3 regions of the Streptomyces sp. NPDC007863 genome follow, and region 3 is predicted to be linked to each of the others. Evidence: predicted binding sites of a transcription regulator. Region 3 holds the regulator's gene; each other region holds the start of a gene.
The links. The regulator HrcA, encoded in region 3, represses chaperone genes, less so after heat shock. The targets are predictions, from matches to a motif close to TTNGCACTCNGNNNNNCNGAGTGCNAA.
Positions count from the first base shown of each region.

Region 1 (10,398 bases), on a different contig from region 3:
GCCGCCCCGTGTGAAAGGCCGCCCGTGTCCCTCGTCCTCGAAGCCGTCTCCTATGCCTACGGCCGCCGAGACCGCCGCGTCCTCAACGGCCTCGACTACACCGTGCCCGAAGGGCTGACCATCCTGCTCGGCCCGAACGGCGCGGGGAAGACGACCCTGCTGAAACTCGCCGCCGGAGCGAGCCGCCCCCTGACCGGCACCGTGCACCTGGACCGGGTGTCCTCCCTGTCCAAGGAGTACCGGAGGAAGGTGGCCTGGATGCCCCAGAACATCACGGCCATGACCGGCCTCACCGCCCGCGAACAGGTCGCCTACACCGGCTGGTTGAAGGGCATGAACCGCGGCGAGGCCTGGGAAGCGGCCGCGACCGCCCTGGACCGGGTGCAGATGAGCGAACACTCCGGCGTCAGGACGAAGCGGCTCTCCGGCGGACAGCTCCGCCGGGTCGGCGTCGCCTCCGCCCTCGTGCACGGCGCCCGGGTGCTCCTCCTCGACGAGCCCACGGCCGGCATGGACCCCACCCAACGGCGCGTCTTCCGCGACCTGGTCCTCCGGCTCGCCACCGACGAGGTACGCGTCCTCCTGTCCACCCACGACGTCGCCGACCTCGCCGAGGAGGCCGACCACGTCACCACCCTCACCCGCGGCGTGATCACCTACTCCGGCTCCACCGGGGACTTCCTCGGCCACGCCCCCGCTGGAACGCCCGAAGCCCGCAGGGCGGAGGCCTCGTACACCGCGCTCACCTCCGCCCCGTCCCTCGACTGAACTCCTACTCGCCCAGCAGGCCCAGCAGTTCCGCCTCCCGCTCCACGCTCAGCCCCGCGCGCCGCTCCCGGTCGAGGCCCTGTTCCCGCTCCCAGGCGAGGGTGTCGGCGATCACTTCGTGACGCGGCCGCTGCCGGAGTCCGGCGGCGGCCGCCGCGGCACCCGAACGCGCCTGGAAGCCGCTCCAGTCCTCCGCCACGATCCACAGCGGCAGCGACTCGGGCCCCATGAACTCCGTCACGCCCTGCTCCAGGAGCCAGGCGGACCCGGCGGGCACCACGGGCCCGCGGTGCCCGGCGGCCCGGCGGGACAGCTCGATCCACTCGCCGAGCGGCACGTTCGGCCCCACCGCGTCGTACGCGCCGGTCAGCCCCTTCTCGGCCGAGTCCAGGATCCAGTCGACGAGGTCCCGCACGTCGACGACGCGGGTGGGCAGCCCGGGCTCGTCCGGCACGAGCAGCGGCGCCTCCGGGTCCCGGGCGGCCCGGGCCGCCCAGTAGCCGGTGCGGCAGCTGACGTCGCCGGGCCCGCCGATGAGCCCGGCCCGGGCGACGAGCAGCCGGTCCCCGACGGCGGCGGCCGACGCCCGCTCGCAGGCGGCCTTCGCCTCCCCGTACAACTCACGGTCGACCTCGTCGAGTTCGGTCGGCGTCATGAGCGGGGCGGACTCGTCGGCCCCGATCTCGGCCTGCGAGGCGTACACGTTCCCCGACGACACGTACGTCCAGTGCCGGGCCCGCTCCCCGAGCGCCGCCAGCGCCGCCTTCACGAACCCCGGCTGCCACGACACCTCGACCACGGCGTCCCAGTCCCGCCCGGACAGCGCGTCGTACGCCCCCGGATCCCGCCGGTCCGCGACGACCAGCCCGGCCCCCTCGGCCACCTCCCCGCTCTCCCCGCGCGCGAGACACGTCACCGCGTGCCCCCGCTCCAACGCCCGCCGCGAGACCTCGCGGCCCACCCAGGCGGTCCCGCCCAGCACCAGAATGTCCATGCGCCCAGTCGACCACCGAACACCCGCTCCCCAGAGGCCGGTTCGCCGTCGGCGCACCGAGTGCGCCGACGGCGAACAGAGAAAGGGGGCGCTCCCGTCAGAACAGGCTCTTGAACCCGTTCCAGCCGCCGCTCCCGATCAGCACCCGGCCGACGTACAGACCGGTCCCGGTGGAGGAGTACCAAGAAAGGGGTTCCCCTCAGGCGGAAAGGTCGATGGCGACAGGTTGCGGAGGGGCCGCGGGAGGACGTCGTGCGCGAGGGGCACGTACGCCTGGCCGGGGGTGCCGGCCCGAGGCCCCCACCTGCCGGCAAGCGGGTCGTACAGGCGCGCGAATCGCCGCCGCCACGGATACGTCATGTCGCCGAGAACCCGGCCCGGTCGGCCCCTCCACACCCCCCTTCCCGGCCGCCGAAGGGGCCGGGAGCGCGACGTGGCGCAGCCCGAGGGGAAAGGGACCCTGACCTGCCCCACACCCTGCCCACGCCCCTCACAAGCCCTCCCCTCGCACCTCCAACACCCCACCTGACCTGGGCATTTACCCTCCCCGCCTCTACCCTGGAAGTCACGTCGAGGGGAGAGCCACATGGCAGGGACGGACCGCGGAATCCGCACGGTCGAGGACGTACTGGTGCTGCTGGACGGGCTGTTCGCGCCCGGCGCCGACCGGTGGACGGAGGGCGGGGCGGACTGGTGGGACGGCTTCTACGCGGACCGCGACCGGCCGGTGCCGTTCTTCGTCCCGAAGCCGGACGAGAACCTGGTGGCGTACGCCGGCCAGGGCCTGCTCAAGGGCGGCGGGCGGGCGCTCGACCTGGGCTGCGGCCCCGGCCGGAACACCCTCCACCTGGCCTCGCTCGGCTACGAGGTGGACGGCGTCGACCTCTCCGCGACCGCCGTCCGCTGGGCGGAGGAGCGCGCCCGGGAGACGGGCACGACCGGCGCCCGCTTCCACCGCGGCGACGCCTTCGCGCCCGGCACCGTCGAGGGCCCCTACGACCTCGTGTACGACTCGGGCTGCTTCCACCACCTCCCGCCGCACCGCCGCGTCAGCTACCTCGCCCTCCTGGACCGGGTCCTCGCCCCCGGCGGCCTGTTCGCGCTGACCGCCTTCGCGGCCGGCGAGGGCGGCATGGGCTCGGAGCGCCCCGACGCCGGCTTCTACCGCGCGGGCGCCCTGGAGGGCGGCCTCGCCTACACCGACACCGACCTCCGCGCCGTCTTCGCGGACCTGACCCCGCTGGAGGTCCGCCGCATGCGCGCCGAACCCGCGGACTCCCCGCACTTCGGCGAGGGCTTCCTCTGGACGGCCCTCTTCCGCCGCGAGCCGTAACGAAGGAGAAAGGGGGGAGGCCCGGGGCGTGACGCCCCGGGCCTCCCCCTTTTTCTCCCTACGCCTAGAACAGCCCCTTGAAGGCGTTCCAGCCGCCGTTGCCGATGAGCACGCGGCCCGCGTACTTCGCCCGGCCGTCGGAGGCGTACCGGTACAGCTTCCCGTCCGTGGTCCGCGCGAGCAGATCGGCCCGCCCGTCCCCGGTCACGTCGCCGACCCCGGCCAGGGCGGAGTAGACGTTCCAGCCGCCACCGATCCGGTCCCGCGCGGTCACGCGGCCGCTCGGCGTCCCGTCGTACCGCCAGAGCACGCCGGCGTAGTCGAGGGCGACCAGGTCGGCGCGGCCGTCGGTGTTGATGTCGCCGACGCCGACGACCTTCTTGTAGAGCTTCCAGTCCACGCCGATCCGCACCCGCGGCTTCAGGTACGTGCCGCCGGTGCCGGCGTAGAAGTACATGTCGCCGGTGCTGGTCTGACGGGTGACCAGGTCCGGGTGACCGTCGCCGTTCAGGTCGCCGGGCGCGGTCAGCTGGTCGAACTGGCCCCAGCCGGTGCCGATCAGGGTGTACGGCGACGAGGCCGAGACGACCTTGCCGCAGCCGGGCCGGTAGGCCCGCAGCTCGTTCCCGACGCGGACGAGGACGTCATTGCACCGGTCGCTGTTCACGTCGCCGAAGGGCATGAGGAGCGTCCCGGCGGGGAACTTCGTCCCCGTCCCGGCGGTCCGCCCCGACAGGCCGCCCGTGCCGTTGCCCCGGTACATCGAGACGGCACCCAGGGAGTCGGTGACCAGCAGGTCGCCGACGGCGTCGTCGCCGGCGAGGTCACGCCAGACGGGCGCCCCGCCGGTCACGCGCAGGGACCCGGTCTGGACGAGATCGGCGCCCTGCCCGTCCCTCGGCTTCACGGTGAGGGTCCAGGTGTACGTACCGTTGAGCACCTTGTTGCCGGCGGTGTCCGTCCCGTCCCAGCCGTACTTCCCGTCCCAGCCGCCGTACAGGTGGACCGTGCCCGTCGGACCGGACACGCTCAGCGTGCGCACGACCTGCCCGGTCAGCTTGTTCTTCAGGGAGATCTGAGCCGCGCCGGCCTTCTCCTTCGACAGCCACCAGCGGGGCTGCCAGACGCCCCTCCTGATGTCGACCGCGGCCGGAACGGAGGCGTCGACGGCCGTGATCCGGCTGGTGGTGCCGCCGAGGCCGACGACCCTGATCGCCTCCCAGGAGTCGACGTAGGCGATGCCGCCGCCGTGGCGGTCGACCGTCCAGCCCTGGCCCTCGTACTGATCGCGGTCGGCCGCGAGGTCACCGAGATGACGCTCGACCGGCGTGCCGGACCGGACGTCCTCCACGTACAGGCCCGTGGTGGCGCCGGTCGCGGTGTAGGCGATGAAGCCGTCACCGAGCCGCGGCTTGGCGGCGGCCGGGATGCGGGTCCACACCGACTTCTTCGCCTCACGGTCGTGGACGACGACGGAACCCGGCGCCGAGGCGCACCGCCGCGTGATCCACTTGCCGACGACCTCAAGGCCGGTGAAGGCGCAGCCGGTGCCGAGGTCGGCGGTGGCGACGGTCGCCCCGGTCACCACGTCGACCGCCGAGACCGTGCCGTTCGTGGCGGAGCCGGTCCACAGCTGACGGCCCCAGAGCGACTGGTTCAGGTTGGTGGAGTCCCGCAGCACGGCGCCGGTCTCGACGTCCGCGACGATGGAGCGCAGGGTGGTGCCGGAGGTGGCGTAGAAGTGCACGTACCGGCCCTCGGACCGGACGAGCGTCTTGGCCTTGAGCGCGGTGGCGTACGGAAGCACCACCGTCCGGGGCGGACGGTCCTCGTTCCGCACCGGGTACGGCCACACCTTCACCGCGACGGCGCAGGCGACGCAGCCCGGCTTGTCGGCCTGCTCCAGGGTGACCAGCCGGCCCGCGCCGTCGTCCGCCCACCAGCGCGGCAGGGTCGCGCTCGACGGGGCATGCGGGCACCGGTTGTTCGCGACCATGGCGTCACAGCCCCACAGGGCGTCCGACTTGTAGTCGGACCCGTGTCCCAGCAGGTACCGCTCCGAACGGGCCGAGCCGGACTGCGACACCAGCTGCCCGTACGACAGGGTCAGGCCCTCCGTCTTGGCGGGCTCGCCGACCGAGGCCTCCCAGTACGCCCACGGCTCCCCGTCGGCGCTGATGCCCATCCGCAGCAGACTCCACCAGTCGGCGTCGTCGTTCTCGCCGAAGGTGTACAGCCAGCCGGACGAGCGGAAGACGGGATCGGACTGACGGACGGTCACTCCGAACCGGCGGGCTTCCCCGCCGGCGATCGGCACGGCCCACAGCTCGGCGGCGCCGGACAGGGTCTCCGTGTCGGGCAGGGGGGCCTTGCCGACGATCCAATCGCCGAGGAGGACGGGCACGGTGGTGCCGTCGGCGATCTGCTGGGGCAGCGTGACCTCGCGCGCCGGGGCGGTCGGCTCGGTGCGCGAGAGGACGAGGACCTTCGCGGTCCCGGCACCCCCGCCCAGCGCGATCCGGCCCGTGTCGAGCGACGCGGAGACGACCGGGAAGGACGCCTGGGTCAGCGGGGTGACGGCGCCGGAGGCGAAGTCGAGGAGCGCGACGGTCCGGGTGTCCCCGGTGGCGTAGCCGATGACCGCGCCCGTGTCGTCCTGGGTGAGGACGGACGGCTGCGCGGTGGCGCCCGGCAGGCGCACCTGGCGGTCGGCGGGCGCGCCCGTCCCGAACCCGTGGAAGGAGAGGGTGACCCCGTCGCTCCCGGGCTGGACCCGGACCAGCTGATTGCCGGCGACGAGCGGCAGCCACGTCTGTCCGGCGGTCGTGTCCACCGTGTCGGCCCGCCCGGCCTTGAAGTCGTGGACGGTGGCGCGGCCGCTCTCCGGGTCGGGGCAGACGTACCGGTCGCCGTACGCGTAGGACTCGTCCGCGGACGAGCACGCCGGAGCCACGACGCTGTTTCCGTAGCCCAGCTTCACCCAGCGCTTCTCCGGGCCCTTGGCCAGGAGCGCGCCGCTGACGCCGACCGCTTCGAGCGTATACGCCGGCAGGGTGCCCGCCTGGGGCATCGGGTCGATGATCGCCTCGTACGGCGCGGTGTCGGCGGCCACCGCGGCCGGGGCCGCGGCGGTGAGGCCGGTGACGGCCAGGGCCGCGCTCAGCGCGAGCGCGACCGTTCTTCGAACGGACAAAAGGGGTCCCCCTCATACGAAAAGCGTCGATGACGACAGGCTGCGGAGGGGTACGCGGAGACGGCGGCATGGCAGACGGACGGACGGCCACGGCGGTACGCGCGGGCGCCGGCCCGATGCCCCCCACCTGCCGGCTGAAGTGATCGTACAACCGGTCGAAACCGGCATGCCAGAGACTTCCCCCACCCCTACCCTGCCCCCATGGGGATCCGGAGGAGTTCGTACGTCTGTCTGCCGTGCCGCGCCTCGTACAAGCAGGGGGACGAGCACGGGCCCGAGCACCGCTGTCCGCGGTGCGGGGAGCCGACGACCGGGGTCGGGACCGCGTTCCAGCCGCCGCGGCGGCGGGACACCGAGGGGTGGCGGGTGCTGTCCGTGCTGCTGCACGCGGGGGTGCGGTTCCCCACCAGCTGCTGTCAGGGGTGCGGGCCCGGCTACCGGCCCCGGACGCTCGCCGAGGTGAAGGCGCGGGTGGCGTACGCGCGCCGGACCGGGGAGCCGCTCGCCGAGGCGCTCGTCCGGCCGGTGGTCTGAGACGCGGAAGGACCGGGAACGCGCCGAGGGCGGCACCCCCCTCGCGGGGAGTGCCGCCCTCGGCGTTCGCGTTCGACTCGCGTCAGCGATGAACTGCCGATCCGTCAGGATCAGAAGTCCATGTCACCGCCCGGCATGCCGCCGCCGGCCGGGGCCGCGGCCTTCTCCGGCTTGTCGGCGATGACGGCCTCGGTGGTGAGGAAGAGCGCGGCGATCGACGCGGCGTTCTGCAGCGCGGAGCGCGTCACCTTGGCCGGGTCGATGATGCCCTCGGCGACCAGGTCGACGTACTCGCCGGTCGCGGCGTTGAGGCCGTGGCCCGGGGTCAGGTTGCGCACCTTCTCGACCACGACGCCGCCCTCGAGGCCGGCGTTGACCGCGATCTGCTTGATCGGGGCCTCCAGGGCGAGCTTGACGATCGCGGCACCGGTGGCCTCGTCGCCGTCCAGCTCCAGCTTCTCGAAGACGCTGGAGGCCTGGAGCAGGGCCACGCCGCCGCCGGCGACGATGCCCTCCTCGACGGCCGCCTTGGCGTTGCGCACGGCGTCCTCGATGCGGTGCTTGCGCTCCTTGAGCTCGACCTCGGTCGCGGCACCGGCCTTGATGACCGCCACGCCGCCGGCGAGCTTCGCGAGGCGCTCCTGGAGCTTCTCGCGGTCGTAGTCGGAGTCGCTGTTCTCGATCTCGGCGCGGATCTGGTTCACGCGGCCCGCGACCTGCTCGCTGTCACCGGCACCGTCGACGATGGTGGTCTCGTCCTTGGTGATGACGACCTTGCGGGCGCGGCCCAGGAGGTCGAGACCGGCCGACTCCAGCTTGAGGCCGACCTCCTCGGAGATGACCGTGCCGCCGGTGAGGATGGCGATGTCCTGGAGCATGGCCTTGCGGCGGTCGCCGAAGCCCGGGGCCTTGACCGCGACGGAGCGGAAGGTGCCGCGGATCTTGTTGACGACCAGGGTCGACAGGGCCTCGCCCTCGACGTCCTCGGCGATGATCAGCAGCGGCTTGCCCGACTGCATGACCTTCTCCAGGAGCGGGAGGAGGTCCTTCACCGAGGAGATCTTGGAGTTGACGATGAGGAGGTAGGGGTCCTCGAGCGAGGCCTCCATGCGCTCCATGTCGGTGGCGAAGTACGCCGAGATGTAGCCCTTGTCGAAGCGCATGCCCTCGGTGAGCTCGAGCTCCAGACCGAAGGTCTGGGACTCCTCGACCGTGATGACGCCTTCCTTGCCGACCTTGTCCATCGCCTCGGCGATGAGCTCGCCGATCTGGGTGTCGGCGGCGGAGATGGAGGCGGTGGAGGCGATCTGCTCCTTCGTCTCGACCTCCTTCGCCTGGTCGAGCAGGGCGCCGGAGACGGCCTCGACGGCCTTCTCGATGCCGCGCTTGAGGGCCATCGGGTTGGCACCGGCGGCGACGTTGCGGAGGCCCTCGCGGACGAGCGCCTGGGCGAGGACGGTGGCGGTGGTCGTACCGTCGCCGGCGACGTCGTCCGTCTTCTTGGCGACTTCCTTGACCAGCTCGGCGCCGATCTTCTCGTACGGGTCCTCGAGCTCGATCTCCTTGGCGATGGAGACACCATCGTTGGTGATCGTGGGGGCGCCCCACTTCTTCTCGAGGACGACGTTACGGCCCTTGGGGCCGAGGGTGACCTTGACGGCGTCAGCGAGCTGGTTCATGCCGCGCTCGAGACCGCGCCGGGCCTCCTCGTCGAACGCGATGATCTTGGCCATGTGAAGTGGTCCTCCCGGACATGGGGTGGATAACGCTCCAGGACCGCGCCGACGCCCGCGACGGACGGCCTCCGCGCACCGTGTGGTTCCTTGCCCCACCCGGGTCGGCGGCCTCGTCATGCCCAGTCCTCGTAGCACTCTCACCTTCCGAGTGCTAACGCCAATGATTAGCACTCGACCCATGCGAGTGCAAGCGACTCTCGTGGATCGGGCACCTCGACGCCATCCGCGCGCGGGAGGCGCGCGCGAGGCGCCCCACCGGCGTCCGGGAACGCGTGAGGGGCCCGCATCCCAGGGGATGCGGGCCCCTCGACGACGAGACGTCGGTGGCCGATCGCGCCGCGCCTCAGGCGGTCACCTTGACCATGTCCGCCTGCGGACCCTTCTGACCCTGCGAGATCTCGAACTCGACTCGCTGGCCCTCTTCGAGGCTGCGGTACCCATCCATCTGGATGGCGCTGTAGTGGACGAAAACATCCGCACCACCGTCGACCGCGATGAAGCCGTAGCCCTTCTCCGCGTTGAACCACTTGACGGTGCCCTGAGCCATGCCTAACTCCCCTATTACTTACTGGCCCTTGCGCGGATCCGCACTTCACGGACCCGGGTCAGAACCTGCGCCGGAACGCGTCGACCGCGGCTGAATGTATCTGTCCAACTGCCCTCTGCAACAGGGCAATCCACCGGGAATTCTGGAAGGCGCGGAAAGGGGAATCGGGGAGAAATCCATGAATTGCCGGGCAACTCGGGCCGGGCGAAAGCGGCATAAGGGGCAGAGTGCCTATGCTTTTCGGCCGCTTCTTGGCCCGTTCTCGTCAGGTCCGCGGCCACTCTCATATGCGCCCGGCATGCGCGGCGGAGGGGGCTTCCCCAACTCTATCGCGCTCAACCATGCAGAATTGCCCCCTCCGCTTTCTCTCGCGGAAGGGGCAATTCTGTAGCGAAAGCTACCAACAGGTAAGGATCAGCAGCCGCCGGCGACGGCCGGGATGATCGAGACGCCCGCGCCGTCCGGCGTGGCGGTCTCCAGGCCCTGCTCGAAGCGGACGTCGTCGTCGTTCACATAGACGTTCACGAAGCGGCGCAGCTTGCCCTGGTCGTCCAGGACGCGGGCGGCGATGCCCGTGTGGTTCTTCTCCAGGTCGGCGATGACCTCGGCGAGGGTGCCGCCCTCGGCCGGGACCTCGGCCTGGCCGCCGGTGTAGGTGCGGAGGATGGTGGGGATGCGGACGTTCACGGCCATGTCGATGCTCTCCGTACGGGTGTCGGCGGGTGTCAGTGGGCCAGGCCCGCGTCGCGGAACGCGTCCAGGCTCGGGCGGATGGTGGCGGTCGCCTGAGAACTGTCGGCAACGGCGTCCAGGGTCTTGAGCCCGTCACCGGTGTTGAGGACGACGGTGGTGAGGTTCGGGTCGATGACGCCGGCCTCGACGAGCTTGCGCGCCACGCCGACGGTCACGCCGCCGGCCGTCTCGGCGAAGATGCCCTCGGTCCGGGCGAGCAGCTTGATCGCGTCCACGACCTGCTCGTCGTTCACGTCCTCCACCGCGCCGCCGGTGCGGCGGGCGATGTCGAGGACGTACGGGCCGTCGGCCGGGTTGCCGATCGCCAGGGACTTGGCGATGGTGTTCGGCTTCTGGGGCCGCACGACGTCGTGGCCGGCCTTGAAGGCCGCCGACACCGGGGAGCAGCCCTCGGCCTGGGCGCCGAAGATCTTGTACGGCTTGTCCTCGACGAGGCCCAGCTTGACGAGCTCCTGGAGCCCCTTGTCGATCTTGGTGAGCTGGGAGCCGGAGGCGATCGGGATGACCAGCTGGTCGGGGATGACCCAGCCGAGCTGCTCG
Region 1 is NZ_JBEYEI010000016.1:121,660-132,057, reverse strand. It holds gene ABZ621_RS24810 (hypothetical protein) at 1-14, shown strand, start outside; gene ABZ621_RS24805 (ATP-binding cassette domain-containing protein) at 25-768, shown strand; gene ABZ621_RS24800 (NAD-dependent epimerase/dehydratase family protein) at 773-1,762, opposite strand; gene ABZ621_RS24795 (class I SAM-dependent methyltransferase) at 2,349-3,095, shown strand; gene ABZ621_RS24790 (FG-GAP-like repeat-containing protein) at 3,160-6,288, opposite strand; gene ABZ621_RS24785 (deoxyxylulose-5-phosphate synthase) at 6,490-6,822, shown strand; gene groL (chaperonin GroEL) at 6,933-8,555, opposite strand; gene ABZ621_RS24775 (cold-shock protein) at 8,902-9,105, opposite strand; gene ABZ621_RS24770 (MoaD/ThiS family protein) at 9,520-9,798, opposite strand; gene thrC (threonine synthase) at 9,831-10,398, opposite strand, start outside.
Region 1: a site for HrcA is predicted at 8,723-8,749, ahead of groL (chaperonin GroEL). Genes of this name have one in related genera too.

Region 2 (10,398 bases), on a different contig from region 3:
TCCACCTCTTCGTACGTACGTGCCGAGCCTGACGAGCTGTCGCGCCTGACGGTAGCAGCCGGGTCCCCGGAGGGCCGCGCGCCGCATCGCCCGCCCGTGGCGCCGTAGGCTGTTCGCGTGCTGTTGCTCGCCATGGATACCGCCACCCCCGCCGTCACCGTCGCCCTCCACGACGGCACGGCCGTCGTCGCCGAGTCGACCCGCGTCGACGCCCGCCGTCACGGGGAGCTGCTGCTCCCCGCCGTCGACCGGGTCCTCAAGGAGGCCGGGACCGCGCTCGACGCGGTGACCGGCATCGTGGTCGGGGTCGGCCCCGGCCCCTACACCGGGCTGCGGGTGGGGCTCGTCACGGCCGCCGCCTTCTCGTCCGCGCTCGGCGGGGTGCCCGTGCACGGCCTGTGCACCCTCGACGGCCTCGCGTACGCCTCCGGCATCGAGGGCCCCTTCGCGGTGGCGACCGACGCCCGCCGCAAGGAGGTCTACTGGGCGCGGTACGACGACGCCCGCACCCGCGTCACCGACGCCTCCGTCGACCGGCCCGCCGACATCGCCGAGCGGCTGGCCGGGCTCCCGGTGGTCGGCGCGGGCGCCCTGCTCTACCCGGACGCCTTCCCCGACGCCCGCGGCCCCGAGCACCAGTCCGCCGGCGCGCTCGCCGCCCTCGCGGCGGAGCGGATCGCGGCGGGCGGCGAGGGCTTCCTCGACCCGCAGCCGATGTACCTGCGGCGGCCCGACGCGCAGGTGCCGAAGAACTACAAGGTGGTCACCCCCCAGTGAGCGGGGACGTGGCGGGCGGCGAGGCCGTACTGCGCGAGATGCGCTGGTGGGACCTGCCGCGGGTGCTGGAGCTCGAAGCCGGGCTCTTCCCCGAGGACGCCTGGTCCGAGGGGATGTTCTGGTCCGAGCTGGCGCACGCGCGCGGGCCCCGGGCCACCCGGCGGTACGTCGTCGCCGAGGAGACCGCCCCGGACGGCACCGCGCGCCTCGCGGGGTACGCCGGCCTGGCGGCGGCCGGCGGGCTCGGGGACGTACAGACCATCGCCGTCGCCCGCGAGCAGTGGGGCACCGGGCTCGGTGCCCGGCTCCTCGCCGACCTCCTCCAGCACGCCACCGCCTTCGAGTGCGACGAGGTCCTGCTCGAAGTGCGCGTGGACAACACCCGGGCGCAGAAGCTGTACGAGCGCTTCGGCTTCGAGCCCATCGGCTTCCGCCGCGGCTACTACCAGCCGGGCAACGTCGACGCGCTCGTGATGCGACTGACTGTTCAAGGAACTGGGACCGAAATCTGATGGCTGCTGACGAACCCCTCGTGCTCGGCATCGAGACCTCCTGCGACGAGACCGGCGTCGGCATCGTGCACGGCACCACCCTCCTCGCCGACGCCGTGGCCTCCAGCGTCGACACCCACGCCCGCTTCGGCGGCGTCGTGCCCGAGATCGCCTCCCGGGCCCACCTGGAGGCGATGGTCCCGACGATCGAGCGGGCCCTGAAGACCGCCGGCGTCTCCGCGAAGGACCTCGACGGCATCGCGGTCACCGCGGGCCCCGGCCTCGCGGGCGCCCTGCTCGTCGGCGTCTCCGCCGCCAAGGCGTACGCCTTCGCGCTCGGCAAGCCGCTGTACGGCGTCAACCACCTGGCCTCGCACATCTGCGTCGACCAGCTGGAGCACGGCAGGCTGCCCGAGCCGACGATGGCGCTGCTCGTCTCCGGCGGGCACTCCTCGCTGCTGCTCTCCGCCGACATCACCTCCGACGTGCGGCCGCTGGGCGCGACGATCGACGACGCGGCCGGCGAGGCCTTCGACAAGATCGCCCGCGTCCTCGACCTGGGCTTCCCCGGCGGCCCGGTCATCGACCGGCTCGCCCGGGAGGGCGACCCGGCCGCCATCGCGTTCCCGCGCGGCCTGTCGGGCGCCAAGGACCCCGCGTACGACTTCTCCTTCTCCGGGCTCAAGACCGCCGTGGCCCGCTGGATCGAGGCGAAGCGGGCGGCCGGCGAGGAGGTGCCGGTGCGGGACGTGGCCGCCTCCTTCCAGGAGGCCGTCGTCGACGTGCTCACCCGCAAGGCCGTCCGGGCCTGCAAGGACGAGGGCGTCGACCACCTGATGATCGGCGGCGGCGTCGCCGCGAACTCGCGGCTCCGGGCGCTCGCCGAGGAGCGCTGCGAGCGGGCCGGCATCCGGCTCCGGGTGCCCCGGCCGGGCCTGTGCACCGACAACGGCGCGATGGTCGCGGCGCTCGGTGCCGAGATGGTCGCCCGCAACCGTGCCGCCTCCGACCTGGAGCTGTCGGCGGACTCGTCGCTTCCGGTGACCGACCCGCACGTCCCCGGGCGCGCCCACACCCACGACCACGATCACGTGCACGAGATCAGCAAGGAGAACCTCTACTCGTGAGGGTCGCGCTGATGTGGGAGGCCCGGGCGGTGCAGGGCCGCGGGGCCGAGCTCCTGGAGTGGGCGCGGGCCCGGGCCCGGGTCCTGGCGCGCGAGCCGCTCCGCCGGGAGGTCTTCCGCGCCCCCCAGGACCGGGTCCTCGTGCTCACCTGGTGGGAGGCGGACGCCCTCGACGCCGAGCTGCCCGAGCTGCCGGAGCCGGACGCGGAGCTGATCACCCGTCCGGTCCACCGCTGGCGCTTCGAATCGGTCGAATAGGCGAATAGTTCGACGATCGGGCAACCTTTCGATTCGATCGGGCATCCCACAGCCCGTGAAGAAGCAGATCGCGGTGTGGGCGGCGCTGACCGCGGTGACCCTCCTGATGACGGGCTGCACGGCCGAGACCCCGCCCCTGGCGGCCGCCCCCGCCCCGGCGACGCCCTCGAAGAAGGCCCCCGCGCCGACGCCCTCGAAGAAGGCCGCCGCCCCGGAACCGGCGCCCGCCACGGAGGCCGCCAGGGCGGCCGCGTACCGCAAGTGGGGGATCAAGCCCCTCCCCGCGCCGCCCGCCCCGCCCGCCGTCAAGCCGGTGCAGCGCAAGCCGGGCGGTCCGGTCCCGGTGATCAGCGACATCCCGACCACCGACAAGGTCGTCTTCCTCACCATCGACGACGGCGCCGAGAAGGACCCCGCGTTCGTGCGGATGATGGACGAGCTCGGCATCCCCTTCACGATGTTCCTCACCGACTCGGCGATCAGCGGCGACTACGGCTATTTCGAGCCGCTCGTCGCCCAGGGCCACGGCGTCGCCAACCACACCCTCACCCACCCGAACCTGCCCACCCTCTCCCCGGAGGCCCAGCGCCGCGAGATCTGCGGGCAGCAGAAGAGGCTGCGCGAGCGCTACGGCACCGCCCCGCGCCTCTTCCGCCCGCCGTTCGGCAACTGGAACGAGGCCACCCGCGCCGTCGCCGGCAGCTGCGGCGTCGACGCGATCGTCCTCTGGCGCGAGTCCATGCAGATCAACGACATGCAGTACCAGCGCGGCGACCGGAAGCTCCACCCCGGTGACATCGTCCTCGCCCACTTCCGCGGCCCCGGCGAGCTCAAGGGCCGCACGATGACCGAGATGACCGCGACCATGCTGCGCAGGATCCAGGAGCAGGGCTTCACGGTGGCCCGCCTGGAGGACTACGTCTGAGAAAAGTCCGGGCGCGGTGTCGATGCGGGCCCGGCCCGTTCGACGTATGTGTGGAAGGCGGGGAACGGCCCCGCCACCGCACCCCCAGGAGTCACCATGCCCCGCTTCCTCTCCCTCGTCCGCATCGAGGAGAACACCATCGACATGGAGAGCGCCGACCCCGGCTTCGAGGAGCGGATGGGCGCCCTCTTCGAGGAGATCACCAAGGCCGGCGCCATGGTGGACACCGCCGGCCTGAAGCCGACCGCCGAGGCCACCCGGATCACCTGGTCGGACGGGAAGCTGTCCTTCACCGACGGCCCCTTCACCGAGACCAAGGAGGTCGTCGGCGGCTACGCGATGCTCCAGTGCAAGGACATGGCCGAGGCCGTCGAGTGGGGGAAGCGCTTCCTCGCCGTCCACCCGCCGCAGTGGAAGGTCGGCCTGGAGGTCCGCGAGGTCGAGGAGATGCCGGAAGGCTGACCCGCGCCGTGCTGTCATGTGAGGCGTGACGGTGGAGAGCACGCTGGAGACGGTCTTCCGGATGGAGTCGGCGCGGATCATCGCCACGGTGGCGCGGATCGTCCGGGACGTCGGCATCGCCGAGGAGATCGCCCAGGACGCCCTCGTCGCCGCGCTCGAACAGTGGCGGCGCGACGGCGTCCCGGACCGGCCCGGTGCCTGGCTGACGGCCACCGCCAAGCACCGGGCCGTCGACCTCGTGCGGCGCCGCGAGACGTACGCGCGCAAGCTCGCCGAGGTCGGCCGGAACCTGCCCGAGGAGTCGTACGACCCCGAGCCCTCCGGCCCCGGCGACATCGACGACGACGTGCTGCGGCTCGTCTTCACCACCTGCCACCCGGTGCTCTCCGCCGAGGCCCGGGCGGCGCTCACCCTGCGGCTCGTCGGCGGGCTGCGGACGGACGAGATCGCCCGCGCCTTCCTCGTCCCGGAGGCCACCGTCGCCGCCCGGATCACCCGCGCCAAGCGGGCGCTCGCGAAGGCGGGGGTGGCGTTCGAGGTGCCGTACGGGGAGGACCGGGCGGCCCGCCTCGGCTCCGTCCTGGAGGTCGTCTACCTGGTCTTCAACGAGGGGTACGCGGCCACCGCCGGCGACGACCTGCTGCGGCCCGGGCTCTGCGAGGACGCGCTCCGGCTGGCCCGGGGGCTCGCCGCCCTCATGCCGGGCGAGAGCGAGGTCCACGGCCTCGCCGCGCTCCTCGAACTCCAGGCCTCCCGCACGCTCGCCCGCACCGGCCCCGACGGACGCCCTGTGCTCCTCGCCGAGCAGGACCGGCGGCGCTGGAACCGCCTCCTCGTCCGGCGCGGATACGCGGCCCTCGCCCGCGCCTGGGGGTCCCCCCGGACGGAGTCCGGGGGAGGCCGCGCCTACGGCCCGTACGCCCTCCAGGCCGCGATCGCCGCCTGCCACGCGCGGGCCCGCTCCTACGAGGAGACCGACTGGACGACCATCGCCGGACTGTACGGGCGGCTGATGGAGCTGGCCCCGTCACCGGTGGTCGAACTGAACCGGGCGGTGGCCGTCTCCATGGCCGAGGGCCCGGCCGCCGCGCTCCCGATCGTCGACGCGCTCGCCGCCGAACCCGCCCTGGAGCGCTACCACTTGCTGCCCAGCGTCCGCGGCGACCTGCTCGCCCGCCTCGGACGGACGGAGGAGGCGCGGGCCGAGTTCGCGCGGGCGGCGGAGCTGACCAGGAACGAGCGGGAGCGGACGCTGCTCCGGGGCCGCGAAAGGAAGTCGGCGGACGGGACCGCCTAGGGTGCTGATCATGTCCCCGCGCATACCGCTGCCCCCGCCGCCCCCGCCCGCCGAGCTCCGCAGCTGGGCCGACCGGGAGGCGCTGCTCGCGGACCGGGCCCTCGCGATGGGGGAGTTGACCCGGCGGCTGCTCGGCGGGGCGAGGTTCGCGCTGTTCGCCGGGGCGGTGCTGGTGCTCCAGCTCGGCTGGGGCATGGTCGGGGTGCTCCTCGTCGACCTCGGCCACGGGGCGATCCTCGACCCGATCACCTTCCTCATCGGGCTTGTCATCGCCGTCCTCGGCCTCGGGGTGATGGTCCCGGGCGTCTGGCTCGCGGTGCGCGGGGTGCGCCGGGACCGCGTGGCGCGGGCACGGCTGCTCGGCTGGGCCGCCCTGGACCGGCACGGGCCGACGGACGCGCGGCTGCGCGCGCCCGTCGCGAGCGCCTGCTGGATGGCGGTCTCCGCCGTCCTGTGCGGTCTGGGGCTGTGGCTGGGCTTCGCCGTGCCCGCCGGGGCGGACCCGGCGAACGGCTACGGCCTGGTCGCGTACGGCATGGGCGTCGCGCTCATCCTCTGGATCAACGGCCTGACCGGGCTCTTCAAGGCCGTCGGGCACTACCGGACGGCGGTCAGGCTCGGGCCTGTGCGGCCGGCCGGCCGATCAGCATCGTCGGGGCCCCCGCGACACGTGTGAGCAGGACCGTCGCCGCGTTCGGGCCCTTCGGCCGCACCTTGCGGCGGATCTCCTCGGGCTCGACGGCCGAGCCGCGCTTCTTCACCGTCAGGGTGCCGACCTCGCGCTCGCGCAGCAGGGCCTTCAGCTTCTTGAGGTTGAAGGGCAGGACGTCGGTGATCTCGTAGGCGGAGGCGTACGGGGTGGGGCGCAGCTCGTCCGCGGTGACGTACGCGATCGTCCCGTCGATCAGGCCCCCGTCCAGCTCCTCGGCGACCTCGGCGACCAGGTGGGCGCGGATGACGGCGCCGTCGGGCTCGTAGAGGTACCGGCCGACGGGGCGGACCGCCGGGTCGGGCAGGCCCCGGCCGGTGAGGCTCGCGCCGGAGGGCAGCAGGGTGGCCCGGCGCGCGCCCGGCTCCGTACCGAACCAGAGGACGGCCTCCTTCACGTCCCCGCCGTCCGAGATCCATTCGGCCTCGGCCTCGTCCGGGACGGTCTCGTGCGGGATGCCGGGGGCGATCTTCAGGGCGGCGCGCGGGGCCTTGCGGGCGGCCTCCATGGCCCAGGAGAGCGGCGGCGAGTAGGCCTCCGGGTCGAAGATGCGGCCCCGCCCGCCGCGCCGGGCCGGGTCGACGAAGACGGCGTCGTACGGCGCCGTGTCGATCTCGGTGACGTCGGCGCAGCGCACCTCGATCAGGCCGTCGAGGCCGAGCGCGGCGGCGTTGGCGCGGGCGACCTCGGCGGTGAGCGGGTCGCGGTCGACGGCGAGGACGGAGATGCCGGCGCGGGCGAGCGCGAGCGCGTCGCCGCCGATGCCGGAGCAGAGGTCGGCGACCGAGCCGACGCCGAGGGCCTTGAGGCGGGCCGCGCGGTAGGTGCCGACGGTCGCGCGGGTGGACTGCTCGACGCCGTTCGGCGTGAAGTACATGCGGTACGCGTCCTCGGCGCCGAACTTCGCCACCGCGCGCTGCCGCAGCCGGGCCTGCCCGAGGGCGGCCGAGACGAGTTCGGCGGGGTGGTCGCGGCGCAGCCGGGAGGCGACCGCCAGTTCCTGGGCGGGGTCGTAGTCGCGCAGGGCGGCGAGGAGCGTCTGGCCCTCGGGGGCGAGCAGGGCGGTGAAGGCGGCGAGGTCGGTCACCGTCCCATTCTCCCTGTGGGCCGGGTGGGGGACGGTGGGGCCGGCTCGGCGGTGTCGCGGCCGGAGGGGCGGGTCGCGCTGACAGGATGCGGCGCCATACGACTCGTACGACAAAAGGAAGAAATGATGACAAAGGGTGGCTCGCGCCGTGCCCTGGGGGCCGCACTCCTCGTCGCCGCGCTCACCTCCACCGCCGCCTGCTCCGGCGGCTCCGACACCGCCTCCGGACCGGGCACCGGCGGCGCCCCCGCGCCCGCCGCCGGCCAGCAGGCCCCGGCGAAGACCGCCGCCCGGCTCGCCGCCGAGAAGGCCGCCGCCGAGAAGGCCGCGCTGGCGAAGCGACGGGCCGCGCGGGCCGCCGCCGCGAAGAAGTGGGGGCTCAAGCTGACCCCCCTCGAAGCCCCCGCCCCGCCGAAGACCAAGCCGAGGATCACCACCCGCAAGGGCTTCGAGACCGACGGGAAGGGCCTGCCGCCCGTCTTCACCACCGTCCCCACCAAGGAGAAGATCGTCTTCCTGACGATCGACGACGGCGCCGAGAAGGACCCCGCGCTCATCCGGATGATGGCCGACCTGGACATCCCGTACAGCGCCTTCCTCAGCGACTACGTGGTCAGCGACGACTACGGCTACTTCGGGAGGATGCAGAAGTCCCAGTCGCGCGGCGTCGCCCTCCACAACCACACCCTCAACCACAAGTACCTGCCCGGACTCTCCTACGCCCGCCAGAAGCGCGAGATCTGCGGCATGCAGGACGTCATCGAGAAGAAGTACGGCAAGCGCCCCGAACTCTTCCGCCCGCCCTACGGCAACTACAACGAGGACACCCTGCGCGCCGCCAAGTCCTGCGGCGTCGAGGCCGTCCCGCTCTGGGCCTCCGAGGCCTTCCCCGACCACATGGAGTGGCGCGAGTGGGACCGCGACCTCCACCCCGGCGACATCGTCCTCACCCATTTCCGCGGCGAGGAGGACTGGAAGGGCAGCATGCCGGACATGATCCGGCGGGTGATGAACGTGATCACCTCGAAGGGCTACGCCGTCGCCAAGCTGGAGGACTACGTATGAACCGCCTGCGGCCCCTGCTGATCGCCGCCCTCCTCCTCGCCCTCACCGGCTGCGCCGCCACGGTCGACCCCCTGGAACGCCTCGGCCGCAAGGCCGTCGAGCGGGTCGGCGACGGCGGACCGGCCGCCGGCGCCGTCCGCGCGGAGGGCGCCACGGGGTGAGGAATTGGCACTCCGCTTGACCGAGTGCTAATCGCGGTCATAGTCTCGGCTCTGGCACTCCCCGCAGGAGAGTGCCAGAACAGCGACGGGCAGGTCCGGCACCCGCGACGACGGATCCCAGCTGGTCGCGACCCCAGACAGTTAACCCCGCGAGATCTCCGAAGGGGGAGGTCGGATCGTGACGACCGCCAGCTCCAAGGTTGCCATCAAGCCGCTTGAGGACCGCATCGTGGTCCAGCCGCTCGACGCCGAGCAGACCACGGCCTCCGGCCTGGTCATCCCGGACACCGCGAAGGAGAAGCCCCAGGAGGGCGCCGTCCTCGCCGTGGGCCCGGGCCGCTTCGAGAACGGCGAGCGCCTGCCGCTCGACGTCAAGGTCGGCGACGTCGTGCTCTACAGCAAGTACGGCGGCACCGAGGTGAAGTACAACGGCGACGAGTACCTCGTCCTCTCGGCCCGCGACGTGCTCGCGATCATCGAGAAGTAAGACGACGTACCTGCTTTGACCGCGCCCCTGACCCCTTGATCTCTTGGGCGTCCAGGGGCGCGGTTCGTTTTCCCACACGATTTCCGAGAGGGCTGAACCGCTCCCATGGCGAAGATCCTGAAGTTCGACGAGGACGCCCGTCGCGCCCTTGAGCGCGGCGTCAACAAGCTTGCCGACACGGTGAAGGTGACGATCGGCCCCAAGGGCCGCAACGTCGTCATCGACAAGAAGTTCGGCGCCCCCACCATCACCAACGACGGTGTCACGATCGCCCGCGAGGTCGAGATCGACGACCCGTACGAGAACCTCGGCGCCCAGCTCGTCAAGGAGGTGGCGACCAAGACCAACGACATCGCGGGTGACGGCACCACCACCGCCACCGTGCTCGCCCAGGCGCTCGTCCGCGAGGGTCTGCGCAACGTCGCCGCCGGCGCCTCCCCGGCCTCCCTGAAGAAGGGCATCGACGCCGCCGTCAAGGCCGTCTCCGACGAGCTGCTCGCCACCGCGCGCCCGATCGACGACAAGTCGGACATCGCCGCCGTCGCCGCGCTCTCCGCCCAGGACCAGCAGGTCGGCGAGCTCATCGCCGAGGCCATGGACAAGGTCGGCAAGGACGGTGTCATCACCGTCGAGGAGTCCAACACCTTCGGCCTGGAGCTGGAGTTCACCGAGGGCATGGCCTTCGACAAGGGCTACCTCTCGCCGTACATGGTCTCCGACCAGGAGCGTATGGAGGCCGTCCTCGACGACCCGTACATCCTGATCAACCAGGGCAAGATCTCCTCGATCCAGGACCTCCTGCCGCTCCTGGAGAAGGTCATCCAGGCCGGTGGCTCGAAGCCGCTGCTGATCATCGCCGAGGACGTCGAGGGCGAGGCGCTCTCCACCCTCGTCGTCAACAAGATCCGCGGCACCTTCAACGCCGTGGCCGTCAAGGCCCCCGGCTTCGGCGACCGCCGCAAGGCGATGCTCCAGGACATGGCCACCCTCACCGGTGCCACCGTCATCGCCGAGGAGGTCGGCCTCAAGCTCGACCAGGCCGGTCTCGACGTGCTGGGCACCGCCCGCCGCGTCACCGTCACCAAGGACGACACCACCATCGTCGACGGCGGCGGCGAGTCCGCCGACGTCGCGGGCCGCGTCGCCCAGATCAAGGCCGAGATCGAGTCCACGGACTCCGACTGGGACCGCGAGAAGCTCCAGGAGCGCCTCGCGAAGCTGGCCGGCGGCGTGTGCGTGATCAAGGTCGGCGCCGCCACCGAGGTGGAGCTGAAGGAGAAGAAGCACCGTCTGGAGGACGCCATCTCCGCGACCCGCGCCGCGGTCGAGGAGGGCATCGTCTCCGGTGGTGGCTCCGCGCTCGTCCACGCCGTCAAGGTCCTGGAGGGCAACCTCGGCAAGACCGGCGACGAGGCCACCGGTGTCGCCGTCGTCCGCCGCGCCGCCGTCGAGCCGCTGCGCTGGATCGCCGAGAACGCCGGCCTGGAGGGCTACGTCATCACCTCCAAGGTCGCCGAGCTCGACAAGGGCCAGGGCTTCAACGCCGCCACCGG
Region 2 is NZ_JBEYEI010000003.1:270,104-280,501, forward strand. It holds gene tsaB (tRNA (adenosine(37)-N6)-threonylcarbamoyltransferase complex dimerization subunit type 1 TsaB) at 118-777, shown strand; gene rimI (ribosomal protein S18-alanine N-acetyltransferase) at 816-1,289, shown strand; gene tsaD (tRNA (adenosine(37)-N6)-threonylcarbamoyltransferase complex transferase subunit TsaD) at 1,289-2,395, shown strand; gene ABZ621_RS06445 (hypothetical protein) at 2,392-2,652, shown strand; gene ABZ621_RS06450 (polysaccharide deacetylase family protein) at 2,708-3,577, shown strand; gene ABZ621_RS06455 (YciI family protein) at 3,674-4,039, shown strand; gene ABZ621_RS06460 (RNA polymerase sigma factor) at 4,101-5,336, shown strand; gene ABZ621_RS06465 (hypothetical protein) at 5,347-6,012, shown strand; gene ABZ621_RS06470 (class I SAM-dependent methyltransferase) at 5,948-7,132, opposite strand; gene ABZ621_RS06475 (polysaccharide deacetylase family protein) at 7,259-8,197, shown strand; gene ABZ621_RS06480 (hypothetical protein) at 8,194-8,358, shown strand; gene groES (co-chaperone GroES) at 8,537-8,845, shown strand; gene groL (chaperonin GroEL) at 8,951-10,398, shown strand, end outside.
Region 2: a site for HrcA is predicted at 8,915-8,941, ahead of groL (chaperonin GroEL). Genes of this name have one in related genera too.

Region 3 (10,398 bases):
GGCGACCCCGGCCCGCAGCATCTGGCGCTGGGTGCCCTCGCCGGGGTCGAAGAGGAGGCCGTGGCCGTCCCAGCGCAGCAGGTAGCCGTTGTGGTTGCGGTGGCGGGTCGGGACCTGGCTGGCGGTGCCGAGGACGACGAGTTCGCGGACGGACACGGGCGCGGTCCTATCCGGGGGGCCAGTTGAGGCCGCGGCCGCCCAGCACGTGCGCGTGCGCGTGGAAGACGGTCTGGCCGGCGCCGGCACCGGTGTTGAGGACGATGCGGTAGCCGTGGCCGTCGACCTTCTCCTGCGCGGCGACCTCGCCCGCCTCGCGCAGCACGTCGGCGGCGACGCTCGGCGCGGCGGCGGCGAGCGAGGCGGCGTCCGGGTAGTGGAGGCGCGGGATGACGAGCACGTGGGTGGGCGCCTGCGGGTTGATGTCGCGGAAGGCCAGCGTGGTCTCGGTCTCGCGGACGAGCGTCGCCGGCACCTCCCCGGCCACGATCTTGCAGAACAGGCAGTCGCTCTGCGGCTCTCCGGCCATGCTCCGGGCCTCCTCGCCTTCGATGGTCACTGTCCTCGCATGCTATCCGGCGGCCGGGTCAGTCCTTGGGCATCCGCCGGTTGAGGGCCGAGCGGCTCACCCAGTACGTGATGATCACGGCCCAGAAGAGCGGGGTGCCGAGCCCCGCCACGACGCCGGAGTCGAAGCTCCACAGCGCCATCGTGACGACCGAGTACAGCCCGAGCAGCCCGACGGCGCCGGCCATCGCGAGGGCCGGCCGGCAGTTGCGGGCGACGAGCAGCATCGGGCGGCGCAGTCTCGGCGGCACCCGGCGGCCCATCCACACGGCCCAGCCGGCCCAGGCGCCGACGAGCACGGTCGCGCCGATGGCGAAGGGCACGACGGCGTCGGCGCCGGTCGCGCCGGTGCGGACCGGGGCGGAGCCGACGGCGGAGGCGATGAAGCCGAGCAGGGCGACCCAGCGGGCCCCGGCGGCCGTGCCCCAGGCCATCGCCTCCAGGTTGAAGCGGGCCTTGGTGTCGCCGAGGTCGAGGGCGGCGGAGGCGACGAAGCCCTCGGCGGCCTGGGTCCAGGCCCCGCGCCGCAGCCAGCGGCGGCGCAGCCGGAGGAGGGAGAGGTTGTTGTGGGCCTCGCTGCTCTGCGGGTTGAGCCGCAGGGTCGTCTCGTACGCCCGCCGGGCGGTGGCGTGGTCGCCGCGCCGCTGGGCGGTGAGGCCGACGAGGAAGTGGGCGGCGTCCTCCTCGGGGCCGAGGGCGACGGCGGTGCGCGCGGCCTCGTAGGCGGCGGCGGTCCTGGCCCGGTCGCGGACGCGGCCGGCCTCGGCGGTCTCGGCGAGCGCGGTGCCGAGCGCGTAGTGGCTGCCCCAGAACTGCGGGGCGAGCTCGACGGTGCGGTGGGCGGCGGCCTCGGCGTCCCCGTACCGCTTGAGGGCGAGGAGGATCTGGGTGCGCATCAGGTGGGCGCCGATCAGCTCGGGTTCGGCGCGCAGCGCCTGCTCGACGGCGGCGAGCGCGGCGGGGTGGTCCCCCGCCCGGTGCCGGCAGCGGGCGAGCAGGGTGAGCGCGTCGGCGTCCTCGGGGTCCTCGGCGAGGTGCCGGGCGGCGAACTCCCCGGCCTGCTGGTACCGGCCGGCCTCGTACAGCGCCTCGGCGCGGGCGAGCGCGGAGGGCGTGGCGGGGCCGGCGGGCGTGGCGGGGGTGGTCACAGCTTGCGCTTCCGCTTCAGGTAGGCGAGGAGGTCGTCGTAGAGACCGCCCTCGTTGGCGAACATGGCGACGTTCCGCGCGGCGGCGAACCAGGGCTCGGTGGAGGGCCGGATCTGCTTGGCGGCGCCGAGCAGGTCCTTGGTGGTGATGAGGCGGACGGAGCCGGTGCGGGCGGAGTCCAGGAGGGCGGTCTCGGCGGCCGTCTCGCACAGGTGGGCGAGGTCGGCGCCGGAGAAGTCCTCGGTGGCCTTGACGAGCTTGCCGAGGTCGACGGCCTCGATGGGCCGGTCGCGCAGGTGGTAGCGGAGGATCGCCTCGCGTGCGGGGGCGTCGGGCGGCAGCACGAGGAGGGTGCGGTCGAGGCGGCCGGGGCGGCGCAGGGCGATGTCGACGTCCCAGGGCACGTTGGTGGCGGCGAGGACGAAGACGCCCTCGTTGCCGGCGCCGGAGGCGATGCCGTCGAGCTCGGTGAGGAGCTGGTTGACGACGTTGCGCAGCCCGTTGTTGTGGGTGCGGGAGCGCTTGCCGCCGAGGGCGTCGAGCTCGTCGAGGAAGACGACGCAGGGGGCCTGGCGGCGGGCGGTCTCGAAGATGTCGTGGACGTTCTTCTCGGAGGCGCCGATCCACATGTCGAGGACGTCGGAGAGCGAGACCGTGAGGAAGTTGGCGCCGAGCTCTCCGGCGACGGCCCGGGCGATGAACGTCTTGCCGCAGCCGGGAGGGCCGTACAGGAGGAGTCCGCCGCGCAGCGACTTTCCGTAGAGGCGGCGGAGTTCGGGGTTGCGCATGGGTGCGAGGAAGGCGGCTTCGAGCCGCTCCTTGACGTCGGTCATGCCGCCGACGTCGGCGAGGCGTACGGCTCCGGGCGCGTCCACGTCCCAGGCGGCGGCGTCCCCGGCGAGCCCGTCCCCGCCCTCGGCCTGCGGCTCCTCCAGGAACCGCGGCCCGACGACGTCGGACACCTGCTCCTCGGCGGCGGCCCAGTCGAAGGAGGCCTTCGGCTCGGGCCGTACGGGAGCGGGCGGCACGGCGGGGGCCTGCGGCACGGCCGGGGTCTCCGCCACGGCGGGTGCCTCGGGCGCGGCCGGCGGCAGCCCCATCGCGCGGACCATCAGCGCGCGGGCGGCGGCGTCCCCCGGCGCGTGCTGGAGGGCGACGGCGGCCTCCGTGACGGCCTCGTCGCTCCGCCCCTCCGCGAGGAGGAGTTCGGCGAAGTGGAGGCGCAGGGGCACGTCGCCGGGCGCGGCGGCGACCGCGGCGCGCAGACTGCGGATCAGGGGGGACTCGTCGGCCATGCGGCTCAGCCTAGAAAAGACCCCGACCGCTTGGACAGCGGGTCCCCGATCTGTGGACAACCGCCCGCCGCCCGCGCCCCTGTGGACAACGCGGCCGCCAGGGCCCACCCGACCCTGATCCGCCGGACAGGCCCTAGCCCCAGCGGCCGGTGCGGCCGAGGACGAGGGCGGTGGCCGCCGTGCCCGCCGTGGAGGTCCGCAGGACGCTCCGGCCGAGCCGGTACGGCCGCGCTCCGGCCGCCTCGAAGGCGGCCAGCTCCTCCGGGGAGACCCCGCCCTCGGGGCCGACGACGAGCACGATCGAGCCCTTCGCGGGGAGCTCGGCGGTGGCGAGGGCGCCGCTGGGGTGGTCGCGGTCCTCGTGCAGCACGGCCGCGAAGTCGGCACCGGCGAGCAGCTGGGCGACCTGCTTGGTGGTCATGAGGTCGTCGACCTCGGGGAAGCGGGTGCGGCGGGACTGCTTGCCGGCCTCGCGGGCGGTGGCGCGCCACTTGCCGAGCGCCTTGAGGCCGCGGTCGCCGCGCCACTGGGTGATGCAGCGGGAGGCGGCCCACGGCACGATCGCGTCGACGCCGGTCTCGGTCATGGTCTCGACGGCGAGTTCGCCCCGGTCGCCCTTGGGGAGGGCCTGGACGACGGTGATCCGGGGCTCCTCGGCGGGCTCCTCGTGCGCGCCCGTCACCTCGACGGTCAGCCGGTCCTTGCCCTCGGTGTCCCGCACCACGCAGTCGGCCCAGCGGCCCCGGCCGTCGGTGAGGACGAGCGTCTCGCCGGCCTGGAGCCGCTTCACGGAGACGGCGTGCCGTCCCTCGGGGCCTTCCAGGACGAAGGTGCCGGCGCCGGGCACGGCGTCGACGACGAAGACGGGGGCGGTCATGAGGCACTCCTGAGGGCCGGGTCGGCGAGGTCGGTGAGGGCGGTGTCGAGTTCGGCGGCGAGCACCCGGACCAGTTCCGCGGCGGGCAGCTCGCGGGCGAGGCGGTGGCCCTGCCCGGCCCACAGGGCCATGCCCTGGGCGTCCCCGGCGGTGGCGGCGGCCTTCCGCAGCGGGGCGGTGAGGTGGTGGATCTCCGGGTAGGCGGCGGGCGCGTACGGCCCGTGCTCGCGCATGAAGCGGTTGACGAGCCCGCGGGCCGGCCGTCCGGAGAAGGCGCGGGTGAGGGCGGTGCGCTGGAAGAGCGGGTCGGTCAGGGCCCGCTTGTGCAGCGGGTGGGCGCCGGACTCGGGGCAGACGAGGAAGGCGGTGCCGAGCTGGGCGGCGCCCGCCCCGGCGGCGAGGACGGCGGCGATCTGCCCGCCGCGCATCAGCCCGCCGGCGGCGACGAGCGGCAGCTCGGTGGCCTCCCCGACCTGGGCGAGCAGGGCGAGGAGGCCGGTGCCGGGCTGTTCGTCGGCGGGGTCGTCGCGGTACGTGCCCTGGTGGCCGCCCGCCTCGACGCCCTGCACGCAGAGCGCGTCGGCCCCGGCCGCCTGGGCCGTCCGGGCCTCCTCCGCCGAGGTGACGGTGACGATCGTGTACGTGCCGGCGCGGGCGAAGGCCTCGAAGGTCTCGGGCTTCGGGCAGCCGAAGGTGAAGGAGACGACGGGGACCGGGTCCTCCAGGAGGATCGCCAGTTTGGACTCGTACCCGTCGTCGCGGCCGTCGTCGGTCTCGCCGAGCGCGGTGCGGTACCAGCCGGCCTCCCCGGCGAGCTGGTGGCGGTAGACCTCGATGGCCGCGGGATCGGCGCCGGGGTCGGTCTGGGGCATGAAGACGTTGACGCCGAAGGGCTGTCCGGTGAGCCCGCGGACCTGCTTGATCTCCTGGTAGAGGCTGCCGGCCGTCTTGTACCCGGCGGCGAGGAAGCCGAGAGCGCCGGCCTCGGCGACGGCGCCGACGAGCGCCGGACAGGAAGCGCCACCCGCCATGGGGGCCTGCACGATCGGGTACCGGAAGAGATCGTTCAGTGCGGTGGTGGACATATGGGCATCGTGTCATGCCCGTTCCGGCGCACGGGAAAGGGGCGGCACTCAGAGTGCCGCCCCTCTCACTCACCGATCATGCCGGCCGGGCCTCAGCGCCCGTTGAAGGCGTCCTTCAGCCGCGAGAACAGGCCCTGCTGACCGGGCTGGAACTGGCCCGTGGGCCGTTCCTCGCCGCGCAGCTTGGCGAGCTCGCGCAGGAGGCGCTCCTGCTCGGGGTCGAGCTTGGCCGGGGTCTGGACCTCGACGTGGACGATGAGGTCGCCGCGGCCGTTGCCCCGCAGGTGGGTGACGCCCCGGCCGTGCAGCGGGACCGACTGCCCGGACTGGGTGCCCGGGCGGATGTCGATCTCCTCCGGGCCGTCGAGCGTCTGCAGCTGCACCTTGGTGCCGAGCGCCGCCGCCGTCATCGGGAGGGTGACCGTGCAGTGCAGGTCGTCGCCGCGCCGCTGGAAGACCTCGTGCGGGGTCTCCTGGATCTCGACGTACAGGTCGCCGGCGGGGCCGCCGCCGGGGCCGACCTCGCCCTCGCCCGCGAGCTGGATCCGGGTGCCGTTGTCGACACCGGCCGGGATCTTCACGGTCAGGGTGCGGCGGGACCGCACCCGGCCGTCGCCCGCGCACTCGGGGCACGGGGTCGGGACGACGGTGCCGAAGCCCTGGCACTGGGGGCAGGGCCGGGAGGTCATGACCTGGCCGAGGAACGACCGGGTGACCTGGGAGACCTCGCCGCGGCCGTGACACATGTCGCAGGTCTGCGCGGCGGTGCCGGGGGCGGCGCCCTCACCCGAACAGGTGCCGCAGACGACGGCCGTGTCGACCTGGAGGTCCTTGGTCGTGCCGAAGGCCGCCTCGTTGAGGTCGATCTCCAGACGGATCATGGCGTCCTGGCCGCGACGGGTCCGCGAGCGCGGCCCGCGCTGCCCGGCCGTGCCGAAGAAGGCGTCCATGATGTCGGAGAAGTTGCCGAAGCCGCCCGCTCCGAAGCCGCCCCCGCCGCCCATGCCGCCGGAGGAGGAGAGCGGGTCGCCGCCGAGGTCGTAGACCTGCTTCTTCTGCGGGTCCGAGAGGACCTCGTAGGCGGCGTTGATCTCCTTGAACCGCTCCTGCGTCTTCGGGTCCGGGTTGACGTCCGGGTGAAGCTCGCGGGCGAGTCGGCGGAAGGCCTTCTTGATCTCGTCCTGGGAAGCGTCGCGGCGCACGCCGAGTGTGGCGTAGTAGTCCGTGGCCACTTACGACTCCGCCAGGATCTGTCCGACGTAACGTGCCACTGCGCGTACCGCTCCCATCGTTCCGGGGTAGTCCATGCGGGTCGGTCCGACCACGCCGAGTTTGGCGACTGCCTCGCCGCCCGAACCGTAGCCGACCGAGACGACCGACGTGGAGTTCAACCCCTCGTAGGCGTTCTCGTGCCCGATGCGTACGGTCATGCCCGATTCCTTGACCTCGCCGAGCAGCTTGAGGAGCACGACCTGCTCCTCAAGGGCCTCCAGGACGGGCCGGATCGTCAGCGGGAAGTCGTGTCCGAAGCGGGTGAGATTGGCGGTGCCGCCGATCATCAGCCGCTCCTCGTGCTCCTCCACGAGCGTCTCCAGGAGCGTCGCGAGCACGGTCGAGACCGTGGCGCGCTCCTCGGCCTCCTCGAAGGACTCGGGGAGGTCCTGCACCAGCTGCGGCACGTCGGCGAAGCGACGGCCGCCGACCCGGCTGTTGAGCCGGGCCCGCAGATCGGCGAGGGAGGTCTCGCCGAAGGGCGCGGGGCAGTCGATCACCCGCTGCTCGACCCGTCCGGTGTCCGTGATCAGGACGAGCATCAGCCGGGCCGGGGCCAGCGACAGCAGCTCGACGTGACGGATCGAGGAGCGGGTCAGCGACGGGTACTGCACGACGGCGACCTGCCGGGTCAGCTGCGCGAGCAGCCGCACCGTGCGGCCCACGACGTCGTCGAGGTCCACGGCGCCGTCGAGGAAGTTGTGGATGGCGCGCCGCTCGGGGGTCGACAGCGGCTTGACGCCCGCCAGCCGGTCCACGAAGAGGCGGTAGCCCCTGTCGGTGGGGATCCGTCCGGCGCTGGTGTGGGGCTGGGCGATGTACCCCTCCTCCTCCAGCACCGCCATGTCGTTGCGCACGGTGGCGGGCGACACGCCCAGCTTGTGACGCTCGGTGAGCGCCTTGGAGCCGACCGGCTCCTCCGTCCCGACGTAGTCCTGGACGATGGCGCGCAGTACCTCGAGTCTGCGTTCGCTGAGCACGCGCACACCTCCCGTTCGGCCGTTCCGGTTGCTCCGCTTTTGGCACTCGCCCTGCCCGAGTGCCAGGAATCCCCCGGCCAGTGTACGGCCGGGGCCGTCGCTCCTGGCAAGGAGGCGGACCCGCTAGCGTCGGAGCCATGGACATCGACGAAGCGGTCTGGGCGGCTCAGGGGTGGGAGAGGCTCGCGTCCGGAGTGGGCCGGCGGCGGCTCCCCGGCTGGGACGCGACCACCGGACTGGTGGTGGGGGACAAGGCCGTGCTGCTCTACGACACCGGCTCCACGCTCGCCGAGGGCGCCGCGATCCGGGCCCAGGCGGAGGCGATCACCGGCGGCCGGCGCGTGACGCACATCGCACTCGGCCACCCCCACTTCGACCACGTCCTCGGCACCGCCGCCTTCGCCGGCGCGGAGGTCTTCGGCGCGGTCGGCATGGACGAGCTCCTCGGCTCCGCGCGCACCCGCGAGGAGCTGTACGTGGACGCGGTGCGCCAGGGGGTCGACGAGCGGGCCGCGGCGGAGGCGGCGGAGGCCCTGGTGGCCCCGCGTCACACGGTCACCGGCGAGTGGACCCTCGACCTCGGCGGCCGCCAGGTCCTCCTGGCCAATCTGGGCCCGGCCCATTCCGGCCACGACCTCGCCGTCTTCGTCCCCGGCGAGCACGAGACCGTCTTCTGCGGCGACCTCGTCGAGGAGTCCGGCGAACCCCAGGCGGGCCCCGACGCCACCGGCGCCCGCTGGCCCGACGCCCTCGACCGTCTCCTCGCCCTCGGCGGCGAGGACGCCCGGTACGTCCCGGGCCACGGCGCCGTCGTGGACGCGGCCTTCGTCCGACGCCAGCGCGATGAACTGGCACGCCGCTTCGGGGTGTCGTAGCGTCACGGAGCGCGCGGCCACGGGCGGTACCCGACGCCTCCCCGGCCGCGCGGAGGACCCGTCCGCGCACCCGGAGGACCGAAACCCCTTGCGCAGCTACAACCCGGACCTGACGCCCCCGTGGAAGAAGCAGGCCCCCGCCCCCGAGGTCCCGGCCGACCCGGACCTGGTGGTCGAGGAGGTCTCCACGGGCTTCTGCGGGGCGGTGATCCGCTGCGAGGCGGGCACGGTGACGCTGGAGGACCGCTTCGGCAAGCACCGGGTCTTCCCGCTCGACCCGCGCGGCTTCCTCCTGGACGGCCGCGTGGTGACCCTGGTGCGCCCCGCCTCCCCCGGCCCGTCCCGCCCGGCCCGTACGGCCTCCGGCTCGATCGCCGTCCCCGGGGCACGCGCGCGCGTGGCGCGGGCGAGCCGCATCTACGTCGAGGGCCGCCACGACGCGGAGCTGGTGGAACGCGTCTGGGGCGACGACCTCCGCGTCGAGGGCGTGGTGGTGGAGTACCTGGAGGGCGTCGACCACCTCCCGGCCATCGTCGCCGACTTCGCCCCGGGCCCCGACGCCCGGCTCGGCGTCCTCGTCGACCACCTGGTCCCCGGCTCCAAGGAGTCCCGCATCGCCGCCGAGGTCGCCTCGGAGCACGTCCTGGTGGTCGGCCACCCCTACATCGACATCTGGCAGGCGGTGAAGCCCGCCACCCTGGGCATCCGGTCGTGGCCGGAAATCCCCCGTGGCCAGGACTGGAAGACGGGCACCTGCCAGGCCCTCGGCTGGCCGTCGGACAACACCGGCGCGGTCTGGCAGGCCATCCTGAAGCGCGTCACCTCCTACAAGGACCTGGAACCGGCCCTCCTGGGCAAGGTGGAGCACCTGATCGACTTCGTGACGGTGGGCTGAGCCCCCCGACCACGAGGACGGCGCCCTAGTCCACCAGGTCCCGCACGACCGCGTCCGCGAGCAGCCGGCCCCTCAGGGTCAGCACGGCCCGCCCGGCGGCGTACGGCTCCGGATCGAGCAACCCGTCCTCCAGCGCCCGCCCCGCGGCCGCAAGCCCCGCGGGCTTGAGCAACGACAGCTCGACCCCCTCCCGAAGCCGCAGCTCCAGCAGGATCCGCTCGACCCGTCGGTCCTCCTCCGCCAGCACCTCCCGCCCGGCACCGGGCGACTTCCCGGCGCCGAGCGCCGCCGCGTACGCGCCGGGATGCTTGACGTTCCACCACCGCACCCCGCCCACGTGCGAGTGGGCGCCGGGCCCGGCCCCCCACCAGTCCGCGCCGCGCCAGTACAGCTCGTTGTGCAGGCAGCGCCCGGCCTCGGAGGTCGCCCAGTTGGACACCTCGTACCAGGAGTACCCGGCCGCCTCGAAGGCCTCGTCGGCGATCAGGTAGCGGTCCGCGTGCACGTCGTCGTCGGTCATCGGCACCTCGCCGCGCCGGATCCGCCGCGCCAGCTGCGTACCCTCCTCGACGATCAGGGCGTACGCGCTGACGTGGTCGGGCCCCGCCCCGATGGCCGCGTCGAGCGAGGCCCGCCAGTCGTCGTCGGACTCGCCCGGCGTCCCGTAGATCAGGTCGAGGTTGACGTGCTCGAACCCGGCCGCCCGCGCCTCCGCGACGCACTCCTCGGGCCGCCCGGGCGTATGGGTCCGGTCGAGGATCCGCAGCACGTGCGGCCGCGCGCTCTGCATGCCGAAGGAGATCCGGTCGAACCCCCCGGCCCGCAGCTCGGCGAGGTACTCCGGGTTCACGGACTCCGGGTTCGCCTCGGTCGTCACCTCGGCGTCGTCCGCGAGCCCGAACTCGTCCCTGATCGCCCCCAGCATCCGTACGAGGTCCCCGGCGGCGAGCAGCGTGGGCGTACCGCCGCCGACGAAGACCGTCCGCACCGGCCGCGGGTCGTCCCCGAGCACCTTGCGCGCGAGCCGGATCTCCTCGACGACCTGACCCGCGTAGTTGTCCCGCGAGGCGAGCACCCCGCCGGCACCGCGCAGCTCGCTCGCGGTGTACGTGTTGAAGTCGCAGTAGCCGCACCGCGTGGCGCAGTACGGCACGTGCAGATAGAACCCGAGCGGCCGCTCCCCCGCCCTCTCCAGGGCGTGCGGGGGCAGCGCCCCGTCCTCGGGCATGGGCTCACCATCGGGCAGTACGGAAGGCATGGGACCCATTGTCCCGTACTGCCCGCCCGTACTGCCCGGATGGCGGCACGCGGCCGGTCAGGCCTCGCGCGAGCCCGTGTACATGTCGTCGATCAGGTCCTTGTACTCGCGCTCGACGACCGGGCGCTTGAGCTTCAGGGACGGGGTGA
Region 3 is NZ_JBEYEI010000012.1:35,460-45,857, reverse strand. It holds gene ABZ621_RS19865 (ribonuclease Z) at 1-156, opposite strand, end outside; gene ABZ621_RS19860 (histidine triad nucleotide-binding protein) at 167-526, opposite strand; gene ABZ621_RS19855 (tetratricopeptide repeat protein) at 585-1,712, opposite strand; gene ABZ621_RS19850 (AAA family ATPase) at 1,709-3,007, opposite strand; gene ABZ621_RS19845 (16S rRNA (uracil(1498)-N(3))-methyltransferase) at 3,141-3,884, opposite strand; gene ABZ621_RS19840 (nitronate monooxygenase) at 3,881-4,969, opposite strand; gene dnaJ (molecular chaperone DnaJ) at 5,062-6,201, opposite strand; gene hrcA (heat-inducible transcriptional repressor HrcA) at 6,202-7,221, opposite strand; gene ABZ621_RS19825 (MBL fold metallo-hydrolase) at 7,359-8,096, shown strand; gene ABZ621_RS19820 (DUF3097 domain-containing protein) at 8,185-8,991, shown strand; gene hemW (radical SAM family heme chaperone HemW) at 9,017-10,258, opposite strand; gene ABZ621_RS19810 (AMP-dependent synthetase/ligase) at 10,307-10,398, opposite strand, start outside.